Regions from separate parts of the Micromonospora echinaurantiaca genome, predicted to be linked through region 2. Evidence: riboswitches for the same ligand, from Rfam matches in the RefSeq annotation. Region 2 holds a riboswitch; the other holds the start of a gene.
What was found. A riboswitch is a leader RNA that binds a small molecule or an ion and turns the genes downstream of it on or off. The one in region 2 is predicted to bind cobalamin.
Positions count from the first base shown of each region.

Region 1: another riboswitch for cobalamin. It lies ahead of cobN (cobaltochelatase subunit CobN); the one in region 2 lies ahead of GA0070609_RS08040 (energy-coupling factor ABC transporter permease).

Region 1 is NZ_LT607750.1:2,790,080-2,793,477, reverse strand. It holds gene GA0070609_RS12850 (hypothetical protein) at 1-34, shown strand, start outside; gene GA0070609_RS12845 (MBL fold metallo-hydrolase) at 42-869, opposite strand; cobalamin riboswitch at 981-1,110, shown strand; gene cobN (cobaltochelatase subunit CobN) at 1,439-3,398, shown strand, end outside.
Region 2 is NZ_LT607750.1:1,752,914-1,756,311, reverse strand. It holds gene GA0070609_RS08055 (energy-coupling factor ABC transporter ATP-binding protein) at 1-200, opposite strand, end outside; gene cbiQ (cobalt ECF transporter T component CbiQ) at 197-940, opposite strand; gene GA0070609_RS08045 (energy-coupling factor ABC transporter substrate-binding protein) at 940-1,260, opposite strand; gene GA0070609_RS08040 (energy-coupling factor ABC transporter permease) at 1,257-1,937, opposite strand; cobalamin riboswitch at 1,968-2,139, opposite strand; cobalamin riboswitch at 2,433-2,644, shown strand; gene GA0070609_RS08035 (ribonucleoside-diphosphate reductase subunit alpha) at 2,761-3,398, shown strand, end outside.

The DNA.
Region 1 (3,398 bases), 1.0 Mb from region 2:
GAACCGGGCCCACCCGGAGCGGCGGGCCCGCTGATCGCGGATCACCCCGCGGCGGCGACCGCCGCCCGCGCCTCGGCCAGCGTCATCGGCGGCTCGTGACTGGCCACGTACCAGTGGACGTCGTCGGTGAGCAGCCGGCGCACCAGGGCGAGGTCGGGGCCGTCCGCCGGGGTGCGCAGGTGCGCCGGCGGCGGGTAGTAGGCGTCGCCGAGCAGCAGCACACCCGAGTCCGGCACGGTGACCACGGTGGAGTCCGGCGCGTGGTTGCCCCCGACGTGCCGCACCCGCACGCCCACCGGCAGCTCCAACTCGTCGGTGAAGGTCCGGGTGGGCGGCAGCACCGCGAAGTCGTCCCACGAGTCGACCGCCAGCGCCCGGGCCCGGAAGCTCGGGCCGAGCCGGGGGTTGGCCCGCACCTGCTCGCGCAGGTACCGGTGGCTCCACGGCCGGTCGGCCTCCGCGCGCAGCAGCCGCTCGCCGGTGACGTGCCCGACGATCTCCACGCCGGGCCAGGCGCAGGCGCCCCAGACGTGGTCCCAGTGGTGGTGGGTGTAGACCAGCCAGCGTGGTGGCGGCAACCCGGCGGCGCGCAGCGCGGCCTGGATCTCCCGGGCGTGCGCGGGGCTCTGCCCGGCGTCGATCAGCACGCTGCCCCGGTCGTCGGCCACCAGCGCGACGCCGGCCTGCACGGCCGCCGGATCCGGGTCGCCGGGGCAGCGCCAGACCCGGCCGGCAAGGTGCTCGAACCTGATGTCGGTGATGTCGGTGATGTCGGTGATGGCGGCACCTCCTCGAACGCGACGCGGCTGGTCGTGGCCCGATCCTAGGCGGCGGCGTTCGCGGGCGCGCCGCCGGGCAGGTGGGATCACAGTGGAGCTTGAGGGTCGGCTCGGGTGCGCGTCGACGTCGGGCGAGGTATCCCGAGGGCGCGTTGACCGGCGCAACGCCGGTGTGGCAGCATTCCCGGCCTGACGGCAGTGAAGGAAGCCGGTGCGATTCCGGCGCGGTCCCGCCACTGTCACCGGGGAGCGATCCCCCCTCGTGAGCCACGGCCGTGCGTGCGCGGTTGGAAGGCCGGGGGTGAGCGTCGATCCGGGAGCCAGGATACTTCGGCCGTCGGGAGTTGACCCCAGGGCGTGGACACCCGAGGAGGACCCGATGACGCACCGCGTCTCCATTGTCGACGGCCATCGCCGCACCCGGCCCGGCCGCGACCGCGCACCCGCGCCCACCCGCCCCGCTGCGGGCCGCCGCGCCGCCGCGCCCGCCCCGGGCCGCCGCCCCGCCGTTCACCGCTGAGTTCCGCACGCTGCCGCCCGGTACCGGCCTGCCGCCGGTGAACCGGTCGCCGGCGGCGCCTGCCCGCTGAACCAGCACCCGCCCCGCCGTGCCCGGCCGCCGCCGTCGACCGGGTGGGCGTCACTGTCCGGAGTCACCCGTGCGCATCCTGCTGCTCTCCACCGCCGACACCGACCTGCTCGCCGCCCGGGCCAGCGGCGCCGACTACCGGCTGGCCAACCCGGCCCGGGTCGCCGTCGACGCCGTACCCGCGCTGCTCGACGGCGTCCACCTCGCGGTCGTACGCCTGCTCGGCGGCCGGCAGGCGTGGCCGGACGGCCTGGCCGCGGTGCTCGCCTCCGGCGTGCCGACGGTGGTGCTCGGCGGCGAGCCGGTGCCGGACGCCGAGCTGATGGCCGCCTCCACCGTGCCGTCCGGAGTGGCCACCGAGGCACTGGCCTACCTGGTCGAGGGCGGGCCGGCCAACCTCGCCCAGCTGGCCCGGTTCCTCTCCGACACCGTGCTGCTCACCGGCGAGGGCTTCGCCCCACCCGCACCCACCCCGGCCCACGGGCTGTACGGCGAGCACCCCGCCGACCCGGACCGGCCGACCGTCGGCATCGTCTTCTACCGGGCGCACGCCCTCGCCGGGAACACCGCCTTCGTGGACACCCTCGCCGCCGCGGTCGACGCCGCCGGCGGCAACCCGCTGCCGGTCTTCTGCGGCTCGCTGCGCGGGCTCACCGCCGACGCCGGTCCGCTGCGCCTCCTGGCCGGCTGTGACGCGCTGCTGGTCACCGTGCTCGCGGCCGGCGGCACGGTCGCCGCGGACGCCTCCGGTGGCGGCGACGAGGACGCCTGGGACGTGGGCGCGCTCGCCGCCCTCGACGTGCCGGTGATCCAGGCGCTCTGCCTCACCAGCACCCGGCAGCAGTGGGCGGGCAGCGACGCCGGACTGTCCCCGTTGGACGCCGCCATGCAGGTCGCGGTGCCGGAGTTCGACGGCCGGATCATCACCGTGCCGTTCTCGTTCAAGCGGATCGACGCCGACGGGCTCTCCGGCTACGTCGCCGACCCGGAACGCGCCGCCCGGGTGGCCGGCATCGCGGTGCGGCAGGCCCGGCTGCGCCGGCTGCCGAACGCGCGCAAGCGGGTGGCGGTGGTGCTCAGCTCGTACCCGACGAAGCACTCCCGGGTCGGCAACGCGGTCGGCCTGGACACCCCCGCCTCGGCGGTCCGGCTGCTCGCCGCGCTCGCCGACGCCGGCTACCACCTCGGCGACGCGCCACCGCCGGACGACGGGGACGCGCTCATCCACGCCCTGATCGCCGCCGGCGGGCACGACGTCGAGTGGCTCACCCCGGAGCAGCTCGCCGCCGCGCCGGCCCGGGTGCCGGGCGAGCGCTACCGCCGCTGGTTCGACCAGGTGCCCGCCGAGCTGCGCGAACGAATGCGCGAGCACTGGGGCGAACCACCCGGCGAGCTGTACACCGACGGCGGCGACATCGTGCTGGCCGGGCTGCGGTTCGGCAACGTGGTGCTGCTGATCCAGCCGCCGCGCGGCTTCGGGGAGAACCCGATCGCCATCTACCACGACCCGGACCTGCCGCCCAGCCACCACTACCTGGCCGCGTACCGCTGGCTGGCGGCGCCGGTCGCCGACGGCGGCTTCGGCGCGGACGCGGTGGTGCACCTGGGCAAGCACGGCACCCTGGAGTGGCTGCCCGGGAAGGGACTCGGCCTGGCCGCCGGGTGCGCCCCCGACGCCGTCCTCGGCGACCTGCCGCTGGTCTACCCGTTCATCGTCAACGATCCCGGCGAGGGCACCCAGGCCAAGCGCCGCGCGCACGCCGTGGTCGTGGACCACCTGGTGCCGCCGATGGCCCGCGCCGAGACGTACGGCGACCTGGCCCGGCTCGAGCAACTGCTCGACGAGTACGCCACCGTGCAGGCCCTCGACCCGGCCAAGGTGCCCACCGTGCGGGCGCAGATCTGGGCACTCGTGCGCGCCGCCGAGCTGCACCACGACCTGCACACCGAGCAGATGCCCGGCGAGGACGACTTCGACGACTTCGTGCTGCACCTCGACGGCTACCTGTGCGAGGTCAAGGACGTGCAGA
Region 2 (3,398 bases):
CCGGCCACGGTGATCTGCCCCGAGCCGGGCGTCAACGCGCCGGCCGCCAACTTGAACAGGGTGGTCTTCCCGCCCCCGTTGGGCCCGACCACGGCCAGCCGCCGCCCGGCCTCGACGCGCAGGTCGACGCCGGTCAGCACCGGGCGGCCCGGTTGGTAGGCGTAGTGCACCCCGGCCAGCTCCAGCAGCGGGCCGGTCACCACCGCGACCCCGCGACGGTGGTGGCGGCGACGATCGCCACCAGCAGCCCCACGGTCGCCGCCACGAAGGGCGGCGACATCCGGCGCGGTTCCACCTGCACCGTGAGCGATCCGGTGTATCCCCGCAACGCCAACCCCTCCTCGAGCCGCCGCGCGCGGCTGAACGCCCGGACGAACACCGCGCCCGCCTGGCCGGCAAGGGACGCGTAGGCGGTGCGCCAGGTCCGGAAACCGAGCCGCGCCGCCTGCGCCTCCCGGACCGCGCGCACGCTGTCGACGAGCAGGAAGAGCATCCGGTACGTGAGCGCGGCGACCTCGGTGACCGCCGGGGGAATCCCCAGCCGGTGCAGCCGGGGCAGCACGTCCGACAGCGGTGTGGTGGCGCTGAACAGCAGCAGGCAGGTCAACGCCGCCACCGACCGGCCGGCGGTCTGCGCCGCCAGCGCGGGGCCGGCGGGGTCGACCGCCAGCCGGGCCGGCGCCGGCATGGTCACCAGCAGGGGCACCGCCGAGGTGGCCACGAACAGCAGCGGCACCCGGGCCGCCCGCAGCACCACGGCCGGCGACACCCGGGCGGGCCCGAGCAGCAGGGCGGCGGCGGCCCCGCCCGACAGCACCGCACCCGGCCACGGCGGCAGGGCCACCGCACAGGCCAGCAACCCGAGGGAGAGCAGCGCCTTCTCGGCGGGGTGCCGTAGCCGCCAGGGACCGGTGTGCGCCGCGACGTCGAGCGCGAACACTACCCGCGCGGCTGTTCGGCGGCGGTGCTCCGCTGCCGCTGCCGGGTCCGGGCGACCCCGAAGTAGTAGCCGAGGAACCCGGCGCCCAGCGCGGCCTGGAGCGCGAACAGCGCCGACTCCACCTCGCCGGACGGCGGTTCGTAGATCGGCGCGAACCACGGCTCGTAGTCGGGGTGGTCGGCCACGATCGCCTGCTCGGCCAGGGCGTCCGCGCCGGCGAAGGGCTCGTCGCCCGATCCGAGTCCGAGCGCCACCGGCGCCACCGCCAGGACCAGCACCGCGAGCAGCAACAGCAGGTTCACCCGGGTGAAGCGCTTCACGCCCGCACCTCCGCCGGCGTCCGCAGCACCCCGAGCCGGCGCAGGTCGTCGCCGCTGGTACGCGTCAGCAGGCGTACCACGAGCACGGAGAGCAGCCCTTCGCTGATCGCCAGCGGGATCTGGGTCACCGCGAAGATCCCGCCGAACTTCGCCAGTGCGGCGACGAACCCGGCGGCCGGGTCGGGGAACGCCAGCGCCAGCTGGACGCTGGTGACGCAGTAGGTGGCCAGGTCACCCAGCGCCGCGGCGGCGAACACGGCCACGTCCATCCCGCCACCGACCCGGCGGATCAGGGAGTAGACGGCGAAGGCGACCCAGGGGCCGACGATCGCCATCGAGAAGATGTTCGCGCCCAGCGTGCTCAACCCGCCGTGGGCCAGCAGCACCGCCTGGAACAGCAGCACGATGCCGCCCAGCACGCTCATCAGCGGTGGCCGGAACAGCACCGCGCCCAGCCCGGTGCCGGTGGGGTGCGAACACGATCCGGTGACCGACGGGATCTTCAACGCGGACAGCACGAACGTGAACGCGCCGGCCGCCCCCAGCAGCAGTTTCGACTCCGGATCGCGGCGGACCTGCCGGACCAGTGCCCGGCTGCCGTGGACGACGAACGGTGCGGACACCGCGAACCACGCCGCGGCCTGCACCGGGGGTAGATAGCCCTCGGCAATGTGCACGGGACGACCTTCCTCTCCAACACCTCGTGGATGAGATCACTCGTCAAGGCCGGTCTCCTGGCTCCCGGATCGACGCTCGCTCCGGCCTTCCCAGGCCCGGGTGGGCCCAGTGGCGTCGTCGGAGATCGCTACCCGGTCACAGTGGCGAGGGCCGCGCCGGTCTCACACCGGCTTCCCGTGCACCTTGACGGCGAGAGGCTATCCGGCGGTCATCCTCCGGGCAAGCGGCCGCCCCCCGCCCGAACACCTGCCGTCCGGCGGCCGCCGCCTCGCGACCCTGCTCAGAGGCGTTCCGCGGGTCGCGGGCCACGGCCGCGGATTGCTGGCCGCGGCGGCCGCCCCGCCGCCCGGCGCGCCAAACGGCGGGGCGGGCGGCTGCCGTCAAGCGCGCCCGACGGCGAGGCGGGCGGCTGCCGTCCGGCGCGACGACCGGTGAGACGAAGCCGACACGCTGACGCGACATCTGGTGTTGCCCGCACGACGGCAGCGGCATATATGGTGTCCCACGCAGCTGGTTCGGCCGCGTGACGGCGGCCGAGGCAAGAGGGAACCCGGTGCGAGTCCGGGACTGCCCCGCAGCGGTGAGTGGGAACGACCGCCGTCAACAGCACTGGGCCGCACCGGCCTGGGAAGCGACGGCCAGTAGGCGACCGGCGACCCCGGTCAGGCCCGCGAGTCCGAAGACCTGCCAGCGCGCCGTGCGCCGTCGCGCGCGGCGGTCGGAGGTCGCGCGGGACGACCGACGCCAGCAACCGGGCCTGCGTCGGGCCCGTTGGCGTTCTCCCGCGTCCGATGGCCATCGGAGACAGCGCGAGGAGAGGTCATGACGGTGGTACGGGAGCGGTCCGGGCCGGGCGCGGGCGCACCGGAGCAGCGCCGGCAGGTGATGCGGGTCCGCAAACGCAACGGTGGCACCGAGCCGGTGGACGTCAACCGGATCGTCGAGGCGGTGCAGCGGTGGGCCGCCGACCTGGCCGAGGTGGACCCGTTGCGGGTGGCCACGAAGACGATCAGTGGTCTCTACGATGGAGCGACCACCGCGGAGCTGGACAAGTTGTCGATCCAGACGGCGGCGGAGCTGATCGGCGAGGAGCCGCAGTACTCCAGGCTCGCGGCGCGGCTGTTGGCCGCGTACGTGGACAAGGAGGTCCGCGGGCAGGATGTGGCGAGCTTCAGCCAGTCCATCGGATACGCCCACGGCCTGGGCCTGATCGGCGACGACACCGCCGCGTTCGTGGCCGACAACGCCCGGGAACTGGACGACGCCGTGGACCCGGACGGTGACCTGCGCTTCGAGTACTTCGGGCTGCGTACCGTCGCCGACCGGTACCTGCTGCGCCACCCCGAGTCGCGGCTGGTGGTGGAGACGCCGCAGTACTGGCTGCTGCGGGTGGCCTGCGGGTTGTCGCAGACGCCGGTCGAGGCGGTCGGGTTCTACCGCCTGATGTCGTCACTGGCGTA